2 regions of the Streptomyces sp. NPDC001204 genome follow, and region 2 is predicted to be linked to the other one. Evidence: riboswitches for the same ligand, from Rfam matches in the RefSeq annotation. Region 2 holds a riboswitch; the other holds the start of a gene.
What was found. Region 2 has a riboswitch for glycine ahead of gcvT (glycine cleavage system aminomethyltransferase GcvT). Riboswitches for the same ligand answer to the same signal wherever they lie in the genome.

Region 1 (7,553 bases), on a different contig from region 2:
TCAAGAACGCGCCCAACGCCACCGCGGCCAAGGCGTTCGTCGAGCTGGTGACGTCGGCGGAGGGCCAGGAGGTCCTGACCGGGGCCGGGTTCCTGAAGCCGTGACCGAGATCGACGAGGCCCGCGCCGTGACCCGGAAGAACGGGTCGCGGCGCGGCCGCGCGCTCGGCGGGGCGCCGCTGCCCCTGCTGGTGCCCGCCCTGGTCGGCCTGGCGTTCCTGCTGCTGCCGCTGATCGCGCTGCTGATCCGGGCCCCCTGGCGCAGCCTGCCGGACCAGCTGACCAGCGCCGAGGTGTGGCAGGCACTCCAGTTGTCCCTGGTCAGCGCCACCGCCGCCACCGCCGTCAGCCTGGTGCTCGGTGTCCCGCTGGCCTGGCTGCTGGCCCGTACCGACTTCCCCGGACGTGGATTCGTCCGGGCGCTGGTGACGCTGCCGCTCGTGCTGCCCCCGGTCGTGGGCGGTGTGGCCCTGCTGCTGGCCTTGGGGCGCAACGGTGTCGTCGGGCAGTGGCTGGACTCCTGGTTCGGAATCACACTGCCGTTCACCACGGCCGGAGTCGTGGTCGCGGAGGCGTTCGTGGCCATGCCGTTCCTCGTGATCAGCGTCGAGGGCACGCTGCGGGCCGCCGACCCGCGCTACGAGGAGGCGGCCACCACGCTGGGCGCCTCCCGTTTCACCGCGTTCCGCCGGGTCACCCTGCCGCTGATCGCGCCGGGCATCGCCGCGGGCGCCGTGCTCGCCTGGGCGCGGGCGCTCGGCGAGTTCGGCGCGACGATCACCTTCGCCGGCAACTTCCCCGGCCGTACGCAGACCATGCCGCTGGCCGTCTACCTGGCCCTGCAGAACGACCCGGCGGCGGCGATCGCCCTGAGCCTGGTGCTGCTCGCGGTGTCGATCGCCGTACTGGCGGGTCTGCGGGACCGTTGGATGACGGCCTCCTGATGAATCCGCCGCCGATCCCGACCCGCCCCGTATCCAGGACGTTCATCTCATGACCGACATCGAACGGACCACCGCCGGCGTGCGTGCCGAGGGCGCGCCCGGGGAGGGCCTGGACGCCCGCCTCGTCGTCGACCGCGACGGCTTCCGCCTCGACGTCCCGCTCACCGCCGCCCCCGGCGACGTGGTGGCGCTGCTCGGCCCGAACGGCGCCGGGAAGACGACGGCTCTGCGCGCGCTGGCGGGCCTGGTCCCGCTCGCCGGCGGCCATCTGCGCCTGGACGGCGCCGCGCTGGACCGCACACCGCCCGAGGCACGCCCGGTCGGCGTGGTCTTCCAGGACTACCTGCTGTTCCCGCACCTGTCGGCCCTGGACAACGTGGCGTTCGGGCCGCGCTGCCGGGGCGCGTCGAAGGCCGAGGCCCGGGCGCAGGCAGCGCGGTGGCTGGACCGGATGGGGCTGGCCGACCACACGGGGGCCAAGCCCCGCCGTCTCTCCGGCGGCCAGGCGCAGCGCGTGGCGCTGGCCCGCGCCCTGGCCACCGGGCCCCGGCTGCTGCTGCTCGACGAACCGCTCGCCGCGCTCGACGCCCGTACCCGGTTGGAGGTCCGCGCCCAGCTGCGCCGGCACCTCGCCGAGTTCGAGGCCGTCGCCGTCCTGGTCACCCACGACCCGCTGGACGCGATGGTGCTGGCCGACCGGCTCGTCGTCGTCGAGCACGGCCGTGTCGTCCAGGAGGGCACCCCGTCGGAGATCGCCCGCCGTCCGCGCACCGACTACGTCGCACAGCTCGTGGGCCTGAACCTCTACCGCGGGGAGGCCGAGGGCCACACCGTCCGCCTCGCGACCGGTCCCGCCGTCACCACCACCGAGGACCTGACGGGAGCGGTCTTCGTGGCCTTCCCGCCGAGTGCGGTCACCCTCCACCGGGACCGCCCCTCGAGCTCCAGCGCGCGCAACCTGTGGCGCTGCGAGGTCGCCGGCCTGGAGACCCACGGCGACCAGATCCGCGCCGACCTGACCGGCGAACTCGCCCTCACCGCGGACCTGACCACGGTCGCGGCCGCCGAGCTGGACCTGCACCCGGGCGCGGCGGTCTGGGCGAGCGTCAAGGCGACGCAGACCCACGCCTACCCGGCCTGAGGCACCGGCCGCCCTACGGTGGGTGATCACCACATCCGCCACCCACCGCGAGGCACGCCCATGAGCCTGAGCATGCGCAACCAGTTGCCCGGCACGGTCACCACCGTCACCCCCGGCGAGGCCATGGCCCTCGTTCACGTGCGACTGGACGGAGGCGGACAGCTCACGTCCGCGATCACCAGGGACGCCGTCGAGGACCTGCGCCTGACCGAGGGCAGCGCCGTACGCGCCCTGGTGAAGTCGACGGAGGTGTCCCTGGCCACCGGGCCGGTCGAGGGCCTGTCGATCCGCAACCGGCTGCCGGGCACCGTCACCGGGATCGCCCTCGGCGCGGCCATGGCGTCCGTCCGGGTCGAGGTGGAGGGCGGCGAGCTGACCGCCGCGATCACCAGGGACGCCGCCACGGAACTCGGCCTGGCGGCGGGCACACACGTCACCGCCCTGATCAAGTCGACCGAGGTCGCCCTGGCCACCGTGTGACACGGCTGGGGGTCTTTCGTTCGGATCACCCGGGCATGATCCGAACGCAAGAAAACCCAGGGCTCCCGCCCGGGTCGGACGGGAGCCCGTGAGCCGCTCGATCAGTCCTCGTACGCGTCCAGCGGCGGGCAGGAGCAGACGAGGTTGCGGTCGCCGAAGGCCTGGTCGATGCGGCGCACCGGCGGCCAGTACTTGTCGGCCACCGAGACCCCGGCCGGGAAGACGGCCTCCTCACGGGTGTAGCCGTGCTGCCACTCCCCGCCGAGCGCGGCGGCGGTGTGCGGGGCGCCGTGCAGCGGGTTGTCGTCCGCGGGCCACTGGCCGGAACCGACCTTCTCGATCTCGGCGCGGATCGCGATCATCGCATCGCAGAACCGGTCCAGCTCGGCCAGGTCCTCGGACTCGGTCGGCTCGATCATCAGCGTGCCGGCCACCGGGAACGACATCGTCGGCGCGTGGAAGCCGTAGTCGATCAGCCGCTTGGCCACGTCGTCCACGGTCACCCCGGTCGCCTTGGTCAGCGGGCGCAGGTCGATGATGCACTCGTGGGCGACCAGGCCGCCGGGACCGGTGTAGAGCACCGGGTAGTGCGGCTCGAGGCGCTTGGCGACGTAGTTGGCGCTGAGCACGGCGACCTGCGTGGCCCGCTTGAGGCCCTCGCCGCCCATCAGGCGGACGTAGGCCCAGGAGATCGGCAGGATGCCGGCCGAGCCCCACGGCGCGGCCGAGATCGGACCGACTCCGGTCTCCGGGCCGGCGTCGGGCTGGAGCGGGTGGTTGGGCAGGTACGGCGCCAGGTGGGCGCGCACGCCGACCGGGCCGACGCCGGGACCGCCGCCGCCGTGCGGGATGCAGAACGTCTTGTGCAGGTTCAGGTGGGAGACGTCGCCGCCGAAGTGACCCGGCTTGGCGAGGCCCACCAGGGCGTTGAGGTTGGCGCCGTCGACGTACACCTGGCCGCCGGCCTCGTGGACCTGCGCGCAGATGTCGGCGACGTGCTCCTCGAACACGCCGTGCGTGGACGGGTAGGTGATCATCAGCACGGCCAGCTGCTCGCGGTACTGCTCGATCTTCGCCCGCAGGTCCTCGACGTCGACCTCGCCGTCCTCGGCGGTCTTGACGACGACGACCTTCATTCCGGCCATCACGGCGCTGGCGGCGTTGGTGCCGTGCGCGGAGGACGGGATGAGGCAGATGGTGCGCTGCTCGTCGCCGTTGGCACGGTGGTAGCCGCGCACGGCGAGCAGACCGGCCAGCTCGCCCTGGGAACCGGCGTTCGGCTGAAGGGAGACCTTGTCGTAGCCGGTGACCTCGGCGAGACGTTCCTCCAGCTCGCGGATGAGGGTGAGGTAGCCCTGCGCCTGCTCGGCGGGAACGAAGGGGTGCAGCTGCCCGAACTCCGGCCAGGTGACCGGCTCCATCTCGGTCGTCGCGTTGAGCTTCATGGTGCACGAGCCCAGCGGGATCATGCCGCGGTCGAGGGCGTAGTCGCGGTCGGCCAGCCGGCGCAGGTAACGCAGCATCGCGGTCTCGGACCGGTACTGGTGGAAGACGGGGTGGGTGAGGTAGGCGTCGTCGCGCAGCAGCGCCCCGGGCAGCGCGTCCTCGGCGGCCGCGTCCAGCGCCTCGATGTCGCCCCCGACGCCGAAGGCGGCCCACACGGCGCGCAGCCGGTCCCGGGTGGTGGTCTCGTCGCAGGCGAGCGAGACGTGGTCGGCGTCGACCAGGCGCAGGTTCACGCCGCCCTCGCGGGCCGCGGCGACGACCTCGGCGGCACGCCCCTCCGCCTTGACGGTCAGCGTGTCGAAGTACGCGCCGTGCACGATCTCGAAGCCGCCGGCCTCGAGGCCCTCGGCGAGGACCGTGGCATAGCGGTGGGTGCGCAGAGCGATGTCCCGCAGGCCCTCGGGGCCGTGGTAGACCGCGTACATGCCGGCCATGACGGCGAGCAGCACCTGGGCGGTGCAGATGTTGCTGGTGGCCTTCTCGCGGCGGATGTGCTGCTCACGGGTCTGCAGGGCGAGGCGGTAGGCCTTGTTGCCGTCGGCGTCGACGGAGACACCGACCAGGCGGCCGGGCAGGCTGCGCGCGAACTTCTCGTGCACCGCCATGTAGCCGGCGTGCGGGCCGCCGAAGCCCATCGGCACGCCGAAGCGCTGGGTGGTGCCGACGGCGATGTCCGCGCCCAGCTCGCCGGGCGACTTCAGCAGGGTGAGCGCGAGCAGGTCGGCGGCGACGGTGACCAGGGCGCCCAGCTCGTGCGCCTGGTCGATGACGGGCTTGAGGTCGCGCACGGCGCCGGAGGTGCCCGGGTACTGGAGGAGCACACCGTTGATCTCGCGCTCGGCGATCTCGGCGGGGATGCCCGCGCCGAGGTCGGCGACGACGACCTCGACGCCGGTCGGCTCGGCGCGGGTCTCGATGACGGCGATGGTCTGCGGCAGCGCGTCCGCGTCGACCAGGAACAGGCCCTTCTTGTTCTTGCCCATGCGCCGGGACAGCGCCATGGCCTCGGCGGCGGCGGTGCCCTCGTCGAGCAGCGACGCGCCGGAGGTCGGCAGACCGGTCAGTTCGGCGACCACGGTCTGGAAGTTCAGCAGCGCCTCCAGCCGGCCCTGGGAGATCTCCGGCTGGTAGGGGGTGTAGGCGGTGTACCAGGCCGGGTTCTCCATGACGTTGCGCAGGATGACCGGCGGGGTGAAGGTCCCGTAGTAGCCGAGTCCGATCATCGAGCCGAGGACCTGGTTGCGGTCGGCCAGGGAGCGCAGCTCGGCCAGCACCTCGGCCTCGGTGCGGGCGCCGGGCAGGTCGAGCGCGTCGGCGTTCTTGATCACATCGGGCACCGCGGCGGCGGTGAGCTCGTCGAGCGAGCCGTAGCCGACCTGCGCGAGCATCTTGGCCCGCGCCTCCTGGTCGGGCCCGATGTGGCGCTGTTCGAAGGGGATGCCCTGTTCGAGCTCGGAGAGCGGAATGCGCTGGGCGGTCATTGCGGAGGCCTCCTGGTCTGACACGACCTTCGAGGGACACCACGGCACAGGTGCCCCGACGGCCTCCCCCTCTGTCATCTCAACCTGAGAGTTTCACCGGGCCGCCCGAGGGGCTCCCGGTTTTCACCGTCGGTGAGAGCGGAAGCCGTCGACACCCGCTCTGCTTTCCAGAGTGACCTCGTCCGTGCGGTACGTGGGCCTGAGAGATTCCGGGGAGGATTTGCTCCTTCGGCGCCCCCGGTGGTACCGGAGGGCTCTCCCGCACGGGGTCAGCAGCCGGTGCCAGCCTACCAGCGGGGCAGCCGCACGGGTCTTCGAGTGGCCGCCTTGCTGAATGTGCTCTTTTGTAGTGGTTACGGATGAGTTGCGACCACGTGGAGGGACCAGTGCAGACGGAGATCGATCCGCGCAACCTGATCGGCCGCAAGGCGTTCGACCGCAGCGGCCACAAGATCGGCACGGTGGACGAGGTCTACCTCGACGACGCGACCGGTGTGCCGGAGTGGGCGGCCATACGCACCGGCTTGTTCTCCCGGGACGCCTTCGTCCCCCTGGAACCCAGCGAACTGGTCGAAGGCGCCCTGCACGTCCCCTTCGACCGCGCACTGATCAAGGAGGCCCCCGACTTCGGCGTGGGCCGCCATCTGTCCCCCGAGCAGGAACTGCAGCTCTACCACCACTACGGCCTCGACGTGGCCCCTCCACCGACCGTTCCGGACCACCACTTCGGCAAGCTGGCAGGCTCCGGCTCGGGTCCGGACGAAGGCTGAGCCTGAGGAACCGGCGGGACGGGAGGAACCAGAGGAACCAGAGGGAGGGGTTCGGCCGGTTCCAGGTCCGGGTCGTCCATGAGGAGGGTGCGAACCCGGCCCGGCGCGGAGTCAGGAGTCTCGAAGCGCACGGTGACGCGGCCGAGGCCGCTGCCCTGTACCCATCCGTGGCCGTACTCGGCGTGCCGTACGTCGTGGCCCGCCGGCCACCGCCGCTCGGTGGGTGCCGGCTGCCGCTCGGCGGGTTCCTCCGGCCGCTCCTCGGCCGGGCTCTGCGCCTGCGCGCCCGCGGCCTGCGCGAACAGGTCCTCCTGGGTGTAGTCGGCGAGCCCGGACACGCCCACGCCGAGCAGCCGTACGCCGCCCGTGGTGTCCACGGAGTCCAGCAGCCGGGCGGCCGCCTCCCGTATCACCGCGGAGTCGTCGGTGGGCCCGCGCAGGGTCTCGGAGCGGGTCAGGGTGGAGAAGTCGTAGCGGCGCACCTTCAGCACGATGGTGCGCCCCGAAAGACCGGCCCCGCGCAGCCTCCCCACGCACCGGTCGGCGAGCCGCTGCACCTCCAGAGCCACCCGGAGGCGGTCGTGGATGTCCACGTCGTAGGTGTCCTCGACGGACACCGACTTCGTCTCGCGCTCGGCGACGACGGGACGGTCGTCCTGGGCCAGCGCCATCGCGTACAGCGCGTGCCCGTGCGCCTTGCCGAGCAGCCGTACGAGCTCGTCCTCGCCGGCCTCGGCGATCTCCTCGACGGTGTGGATCCCGGCCCGCCGCAGATGGTCGCCCGTGGCCGGGCCCACGCCCGGCAGGGTCCGCACGGACAGCGGACCGAGCAGGGCCCGCTCGGTGCCGGGCTCGATGAGCACCAGGCCGTCGGGCTTGGCCTGCTCGGAGCCGATCTTGGCGAGCATCTTGGAGGCGGCGAGCCCCACGGACCCCGTGAGCCCCGTGACGGCCCGGATATCGGCACGCAGCCTCGCCCCCGCCAGCCGGGCTGATTCCGCGTCCCTGGCGGCTCCCCCGGCCTCCAGGTCCACGAACGCCTCGTCCAGGCTCAGCGGCTCCACCAGCGGCGACAGCGCCCGCAGCAGGCCCATCACCCGCTCGCTGATGGAGCGGTAGAAGGAGAAGCGCGGCACGAGGTACGCGGCGTTCGGCGCCAGCCGCCGCGCCTGGGCCATCGGCATCGCGGAGTGGACGCCGAAGACGCGCGCCTCGTACGACGCCGTGGCCAC
Region 2 (7,553 bases):
TCTCGGCGAACTCGGCACTGGCGGCGGCGAGGAAGTCCACCGGGTCGTCCTGCCAGTCCGGTTCGAAGAGGCGGACGCGGCCGCCGCTCGACGGGCCGTCCAGGTGGGTGCGCCCCACCCGGCACAATTCGGCCACGGCGGCCGGCGGCAGCGGGACGCCGACCACGCCGTCCGGGTTGAGCGCGATGCCGGCCTGCGGGGGCAGTCCGCGCGCGAACTCGACGGCGGGCGCGACGGTGTACGCCATGTGCGAGCCCACGACCTGGCGGAACTGCTCCTCGGAGCTGAAGACCGGCACGTACGCCTGGCCGTCGATCTCCAGCGTGGGCAGGTCGAGCGGGCCGCTGCGCGGACCGCCGCCGCTGGGGAGGGGCACCCAGACGAGGCTGCGGCCGAGGACCTCGACGATCCGGCCGCCGGCGGTCGGGACGCCGAGGGAGGCGGACAGCACCTCCTCCAGCTCGTTGCCGGGCCATCCGCCGTGCGGATGGGATTGCGCCTGTGCCGGAAGGTCCGCGGAGAAGTCCGCCGGGAAGTCCATCTGCTACCGCCTGCTGTGAACACTGCTGTGGCCGAAAGGCTATCGGGTGCACGCCCGAACCTCACGGAAAATCCCATGACCAGACCCCACGGCGCCCCACGCGAGCACCCCCGGCGGCCGACCGCGTCACCGGCTCGCGGGCCGGCGAGTCCCGGCGCCGGCCGCCGGGCCTGGGGAGGGCCGGGCATTCGCGCGAGGCCGGCAGGAGCGCGCCCCGTGGGCGGCCTCCAGCACCGCCCCGGGCTCCCCGTGCGAGCCGCCGTGACGGGCCGCGAGCGGTTCTCAGGGGGCGAAATCGATCCGGTGCAGGCGGGTCGCCGCCTCGCGGTCGAGGAGGACCGCCGAGCCGCAGCCCCTGGGCAGGGTGCTCCGCTCCACCGCGCGGAGCAGGGCGGCGGTGGCGCGGCGGTGGCGGTGGAAGGCGTAGCGGGAGACACCGCGGCCCCGTGCGCGCTGGCCGGTCAGGGCGGCGCCCGGGGTGACGTCCAGCAGGACGAGGTGCAGGGTGCCGCCGCGGCGGCGGGCGGTGCGGGCCAGCCAGGCGCGGACCCAGGGCTGCGTGCCGCAGTCGTGGACCACGAGCGCCGCTCCGGAGCGCAGCGCGCGGCGCAGCCCCGCGAAGTGGGCGAGGCGGACCAGGGGGCGGTACAGGGCGTAGGGGAGGTGCGCCGCCAGGCGCGCGTCCCAGCGGTCGCGGGTGTCCTGGGAGTCGATGCGGACGCCGTGCACCGCGCGCCGCATCAGCGTGGACTTGCCGCTGCCGGGCAGGCCGGTCACCACGACCAGGTCGCGCGGGCCGAAACGCAGCACGCGCGGGCCGCCGCCGGACCGGTCCCGCAGGTCGCGTACCAAGAGGGCGGGGGCCTGGGCCGTCGCGTACAACGGGGTCCTGTGCGCCGTCATCATTCCTCCCCACGGATCGTAAAGAGAAGGTAATGTGCGGCGCCCGGCGTTTCCGTGCACGTCCTGCCACAGGACGGTCACAGATGCCGCCCTGCCGCGAAACGGGCCGGGCGTGCAATGATGTGCGCGCAACTGCATATCGGCCGCTTGAATCCGCGCGGGAGAGTCCCCAGCCGTCTCGCTGGGGCGCCGAAGGAGCAAGTACCTCCCTTGAATCTCTCAGGCCCCGTTACCGCGCGGGCGAGGCACATCTGAAAAGCGGGCCGCTGGCGCAGTGGCTCCACCCAAGGTGCAAGCCGTGCACCGTCCGTCCGACGGCGGTCATGGCGAACCTCTCAGGTTCCGATGACAGATGGGGAGGACATGATCCGTCCTCGCCTGTCATGCCTTGGAGACCGTCCGATGAGCAGTACCGAACCCGATCGACCCCGCCGCACCGCGCTCGACGCGCTGCACCGCTCGCTCGGCGCGACGATGACCGACTTCGCCGGCTGGGACATGCCCCTGCGCTACGGCTCCGAGCGCGACGAGCACATCGCCGTACGGACCAGGGCCGGCCTCTTCGACCTGTCCCACATGGGCGAGATCACCGTCACCGGCCCGCAGGCCGTCACGCTGCTGAACCACGCCCTGGTCGGCAACATCGCCACGGTCGGCCTCGGCCGCGCCCGCTACACCATGATCTGCCAGGCCGACGGCGGCATCCTGGACGACCTGATCGTCTACCGGCTGGGCGAGACCGAGTACCTGGTCGTCGCCAACGCCTCCAACGCCCAGGTCGTGCTCGACGCGCTGACCGAGCGGGCGGCGGGCTTCGACGCCGAGGTGCGCGACGACCGGGACAGCTACGCGCTGCTCGCCGTGCAGGGCCCCGAGTCCGCCGGCATCCTGAAGTCCCTCACCGACGCCGACCTGGAGGGCCTGAAGTACTACGCCGGGCTCCCCGGCACGGTCGCCGGCGTCCCCGCGCTGATCGCGCGTACCGGCTACACCGGCGAGGACGGCTTCGAGCTGTTCGTGGCCCCGGGCGACGCGGAGAAGCTGTGGCAGGCGCTGACCGAGGCCGGCGCGGACGCCGGGCTGGTCCCGTGCGGCCTGTCCTGCCGGGACACGCTGCGCCTGGAGGCGGGCATGCCGCTGTACGGGCACGAGCTGTCGACCTCGCTGACCCCGTTCGACGCGGGCCTCGGCCGGGTGGTCAAGTTCGAGAAGGAGGGCGACTTCGTGGGCCGTGAGGCCCTGCTGGCCGCCGCCGAGCGCGCCGCCGCGGAGCCGCCCCGGGTGCTCGTCGGCCTGGTCGCCGAGGGCCGCCGGGTCCCGCGCGCCGGGTACGCCGTCGTCGCGGGCGGCGAGGTGATCGGCGAGGTCACCTCCGGCGCCCCCTCCCCCACCCTGGGCAAGCCGATCGCCATGGCGTACGTCGACGCCGCGCACGCCGCTCCGGGCACGGCCGGTGTCGGTGTGGACATCCGGGGCAACCACGAGCCGTACGAGGTCGTGGCGCTGCCCTTCTACAAGCGGCAGAAGTGACACGGTCGTAGTCGCCACGGAGTCGACGTGAGACACGTCACCCCTGGTCACGCACGCCTTTCGCACTCCCCATTCATCACCATTGACCCGCGTACAGGAGAATTCTGGCCATGAACAACCCTCAGCATCTGCGCTACAGCAAGGAGCACGAGTGGCTGTCGCCCGTCGAGGACGGCGTGGCGACGGTCGGCATCACGGAGTTCGCGGCCAACGCGCTCGGCGATGTCGTCTACGCCCAGCTCCCGGAGGTCGGCGACACGGTGGCCGCGGGCGAGACCTGCGGCGAGCTGGAGTCGACCAAGTCGGTGTCCGACCTGTACTCCCCCGTCAGCGGTGAGGTCACCGAGTTCAACGAGGACGTGGTGAACGACCCGTCGCTGGTGAACTCCGCGCCCTTCGAGGGCGGCTGGCTGTTCAAGGTGCGCCTGGCCGAGGAGCCCGCCGACCTGCTCTCCGCCGACGAGTACGCCGCCGAGACGGCCGGCTGAGAATCGGACGCACGCACATGACTGTTCTCAACACACCCCTGCACGAGCTCGACCCGGACGTCGCCGCCGCGGTCGACGCCGAGCTGCACCGCCAGCAGTCCACGCTGGAGATGATCGCCTCCGAGAACTTCGCCCCGGTGGCGGTCATGGAGGCGCAGGGCTCGGTCCTCACCAACAAGTACGCCGAGGGCTACCCCGGCCGCCGCTACTACGGCGGCTGCGAGCACGTCGACGTGGTCGAGCAGATCGCCATCGACCGCATCAAGGAGCTGTTCGGCGCCGAGCACGCCAACGTGCAGCCGCACTCCGGCGCCCAGGCGAACGCGGCCGCGATGTTCGCGCTGCTCAAGCCCGGTGACACGATCATGGGTCTGAACCTCGCCCACGGCGGGCACCTGACCCACGGCATGAAGATCAACTTCTCCGGCAAGCTCTACGACGTCGTCGCCTACCACGTGGGCGAGGACGGCCTGGTCGACATGGCCGAGGTGGAGCGGCTGGCGAAGGAGTCCAAGCCGAAGCTGATCGTGGCCGGCTGGTCCGCGTACCCGCGGCAGCTGGACTTCGCCGCGTTCCGCCGGATCGCGGACGAGGTCGGCGCGTACCTCATGGTCGACATGGCGCACTTCGCCGGCCTGGTGGCCGCGGGCCTGCACCCGAACCCGGTGCCGCACGCCCACGTGGTCACCACCACCACCCACAAGACGCTGGGCGGCCCCCGCGGCGGCGTGATCCTGTCCACGGCCGAGCTGGCGAAGAAGATCAACTCCGCGGTGTTCCCCGGCCAGCAGGGCGGTCCGCTGGAGCACGTGATCGCCGCCAAGGCGGTGTCCTTCAAGGTCGCCGCGAGCGAGGAGTTCAAGGAGCGCCAGCGCCGTACCCTGGAGGGCGCCCGCATCCTGGCCGAGCGCCTGGTCCGGGACGACGTCCGGGCGGTCGGCGTGGACGTGCTGTCCGGCGGCACGGACGTGCACCTGGTCCTGGTCGACCTGCGTGACTCCGAGCTGGACGGTCAGCAGGCCGAGGACCGCCTCCACGAGATCGGGATCACCGTCAACCGCAACGCGATCCCGAACGACCCGCGCCCGCCGATGGTCACCTCGGGCCTCAGGATCGGCACGCCGGCCCTGGCCACCCGCGGTTTCACGACCGAGGACTTCACCGAGGTCGCGGACGTGATCGCCGAGGCGCTGAAGCCGTCCTACGACGCGGACGCCCTCAAGGCCCGGGTGCGCACCCTGGCCGACAAGCACCCGCTGTACCCGGGTCTGAACAAGTAAGTCCCGTTCCGAGGAGTGCCGCGTGCGGGCCGGAGAACCCGGCCCGTGCGCGGCGCCCCGCCCCTGGCACCCCCAGCACCACCCCGTCTTGAGGAGTCACCGTGGCCATCTCGGTCTTCGACCTGTTCTCGATCGGCATAGGCCCGTCGAGCTCCCACACGGTCGGCCCGATGCGGGCGGCCCGCATGTTCGCCCGCCGGCTGCGCAACGAGGACCTGCTGGAGCGGGCCGCCTCGGTCCGCGCCGAGCTGTACGGCTCCCTCGGCGCGACGGGCCACGGCCACGGCACGCCGAAGGCGGTGCTGCTCGGCCTGGAGGGCGCCTCCCCGCGCACGGTGGACGTGGAGACGGCCGACGACCGGGTCGAGACGATCAGGACCTCCGGCCGGCTGAGCCTGCTCGGCGAGCACGAGATCGCGTTCTCCTACGACGACGACATGGTCCTGCACCGCCGCAAGGCGCTCCCCTACCACGCCAACGGCATGACCCTGTGGGCGTACGACGCCTCCGGCGCCGAGCTGCTGGCCAAGACGTACTACTCGGTGGGCGGCGGCTTCGTCGTGGACGAGGAGGCGGTGGGGGCCGACCGCATCAAGCTGGACGACACGGTGCTGAAGTACCCCTTCCGCTCGGGCGACGAGCTGCTGCGCCTGACGAAGGAGACGGGCCTGTCGATCTCCTCCCTGATGCTGGAGAACGAGCGGGCCTGGCGCACCGAGGAGGAGATCCGCGAGGGCCTGCTGGAGATCTGGCGGGTGATGCAGGCGTGCGTGCGGCGCGGCCTGTCCCGCGAGGGCATCCTGCCGGGCGGTCTGAAGGTGCGCCGCCGCGCGGCCGTCACCGCCCGCCAGCTGCGCGCCGAGGGCGACGCGACGGCCCGCGCGATGGAGTGGATCACCCTCTACGCGATGGCGGTGAACGAGGAGAACGCGGCCGGCGGCCGGGTGGTCACCGCCCCGACCAACGGCGCGGCCGGCATCATCCCGGCGGTCCTGCACTACTACATCAACTTCATCCCCGGCGCGGACGAGGACGGCGTGGTCCGCTTCCTGCTCGCCGCCGGCGCGATCGGCATGCTCTTCAAGGAGAACGCCTCCATCTCCGGCGCCGAGGTCGGCTGCCAGGGCGAGGTCGGCTCCGCCTGCTCGATGGCGGCGGGAGCCCTCGCCGAGGTCCTGGGCGGCACGCCCGAGCAGGTCGAGAACGCCGCCGAGATCGGCATGGAGCACAACCTGGGCCTCACCTGCGACCCCGTGGGCGGCCTGGTCCAGATCCCCTGCATCGAACGCAACGGCATGGCCGCGGTCAAGGCCGTCACCGCCGCCCGTATGGCCATGCGCGGCGACGGCTCCCACAAGGTCTCCCTCGACAAGGTCATCAAGACCATGAAGGAGACCGGCGCGGACATGTCGGTGAAGTACAAGGAGACGGCCCGGGGCGGGCTCGCGGTGAACATCATCGAGTGCTGACGAGGTCAGGCCCGTGCCGCCGCACGGGCCGCTACCTCCTGACGCTCAGCCAGACGATCAGCGCGACGACCGCGAGCGCCACGAGCGAGGCGGCGACGATCTTGCCGGTGCTGTACGGGCGCTCGCCGACCACCTCGCCGGTGCGGGCGTTCACCGTGACCTGCCAGGTCCGCCCGGCGTGGAGGTAGGTGAGGAACCACACCGGGAGCAGCATCAGCTTGAAGGTGACGTCGGAGTAGCGGGTGTCGACCGAGTCGACCCGCTGCTCGTCGCCCCCGATGTCGCTGCGGCAGTCGCCCTCGATGACCTCGGCCATCCGCTGCTTGGCCGTCTCCAGGCCGGCCTCGGGCTCGATGTCGTAGCGCACCGTCTGGAAGCCCGCCAGGTACTCCTCCTGGTAGGGCCTGGCCTCCTCCAGCGGCCAGGGCGTGAGCTTGTCCAGCTGCTTGGCGGTGACGTGGCCGGTGCCCGGCACCAGGACGTCGTCGAAGTCCCGGGACACCATTCCGGAGGCCGGGTACCAGCGCGTGTGCCGCACCTGCTCGGTCACCGTGCGGGTCTCGCCGTTCTCGGTGACGGTGCGCGTCACGGTCTCGTAGTAGTACTCACCGCGCCGGCCCCGGTAGCTGGAGTCGGTGGCCGCGTCGTACGTCCAGTGCGGCAGGTAGCTGCCCTTGAAGGACTCCGCCTCGGTGACCTTCTTCAGGTCCTTGGGGGCGAACCAGCGGGAGGACGTCCACGTGCGCAGCGCGTCCCGGGCCGCGTCCCGGTCAAGGCCGAAGGGGACGACGGCCTCGGGGACGACCCGCTCGGTGGCGTTGGCGTCGGCCACCAGGGGCGTGGCGCAGAACTGGCACCGCACGGAGAGCGTGTCGCTCTCGGTGCGGGCCCCGCAGCCCGGGCAGACGAAGGTGTTGACGGAGCCGGGCCCGGCCTGCGGTTTGGCGGGGAGGGCCGCCAGTTCCTGGATCGGATGCTCCCGCACCGCCCGCGGGACGGGCACGATGGCCTGCTGGTGCCCGCAGTAGGGGCAGCGCAGCGCGTCGGTCCCCGGGGCGTACTCCGCGGTGGCGCCGCAGGCCTCGCACGGGTACGAGCGGGCGGAGGCGGCGGTGGCCTGGTCCTCGGTCATGGTGGTCGTCCCCGCCCGCTCAGGCCTGGGGCGGCAGCGGCGGCGGGACGCTGCCGAAGAGGCGTTCGACCTCCGGGACCTGTTCGGCGGGGAGCCAGCCGGACATGCCGTTCTGCCAGACCAGGGTGGTCCGGGAGAGGGTGCCGGCACTGATCAGGCCGGTCAGCGCGGCACTGTCGTACGGGCCCTGCTGGGCGCCGCCGACGCCGA

Region 1: another riboswitch for glycine. It lies ahead of gcvP (aminomethyl-transferring glycine dehydrogenase); the one in region 2 lies ahead of gcvT (glycine cleavage system aminomethyltransferase GcvT).

What each region holds. Positions count from the first base shown of each region.
Region 1 is NZ_JBSFJL010000017.1:152,155-159,707, forward strand. Features, by position in the region: gene modA (molybdate ABC transporter substrate-binding protein) at 1-104, shown strand, start outside; gene modB (molybdate ABC transporter permease subunit) at 101-943, shown strand; gene ACWC91_RS23515 (ABC transporter ATP-binding protein) at 993-2,084, shown strand; gene ACWC91_RS23520 (TOBE domain-containing protein) at 2,145-2,564, shown strand; gene gcvP (aminomethyl-transferring glycine dehydrogenase) at 2,666-5,551, opposite strand; glycine riboswitch at 5,729-5,823, opposite strand; gene ACWC91_RS23530 (PRC-barrel domain-containing protein) at 5,938-6,321, shown strand; gene ACWC91_RS23535 (DNA polymerase IV) at 6,231-7,553, opposite strand, start outside.
Region 2 is NZ_JBSFJL010000008.1:31,947-39,499, reverse strand. Features, by position in the region: gene ACWC91_RS13550 (enhanced serine sensitivity protein SseB) at 1-541, opposite strand, end outside; gene ACWC91_RS13545 (AAA family ATPase) at 824-1,444, opposite strand; glycine riboswitch at 1,593-1,689, shown strand; glycine riboswitch at 1,690-1,806, shown strand; gene gcvT (glycine cleavage system aminomethyltransferase GcvT) at 1,847-2,974, shown strand; gene gcvH (glycine cleavage system protein GcvH) at 3,085-3,462, shown strand; gene glyA (serine hydroxymethyltransferase) at 3,480-4,742, shown strand; gene ACWC91_RS13525 (L-serine ammonia-lyase) at 4,844-6,211, shown strand; gene ACWC91_RS13520 (hypothetical protein) at 6,243-7,343, opposite strand; gene ACWC91_RS13515 (SPFH domain-containing protein) at 7,363-7,553, opposite strand, start outside.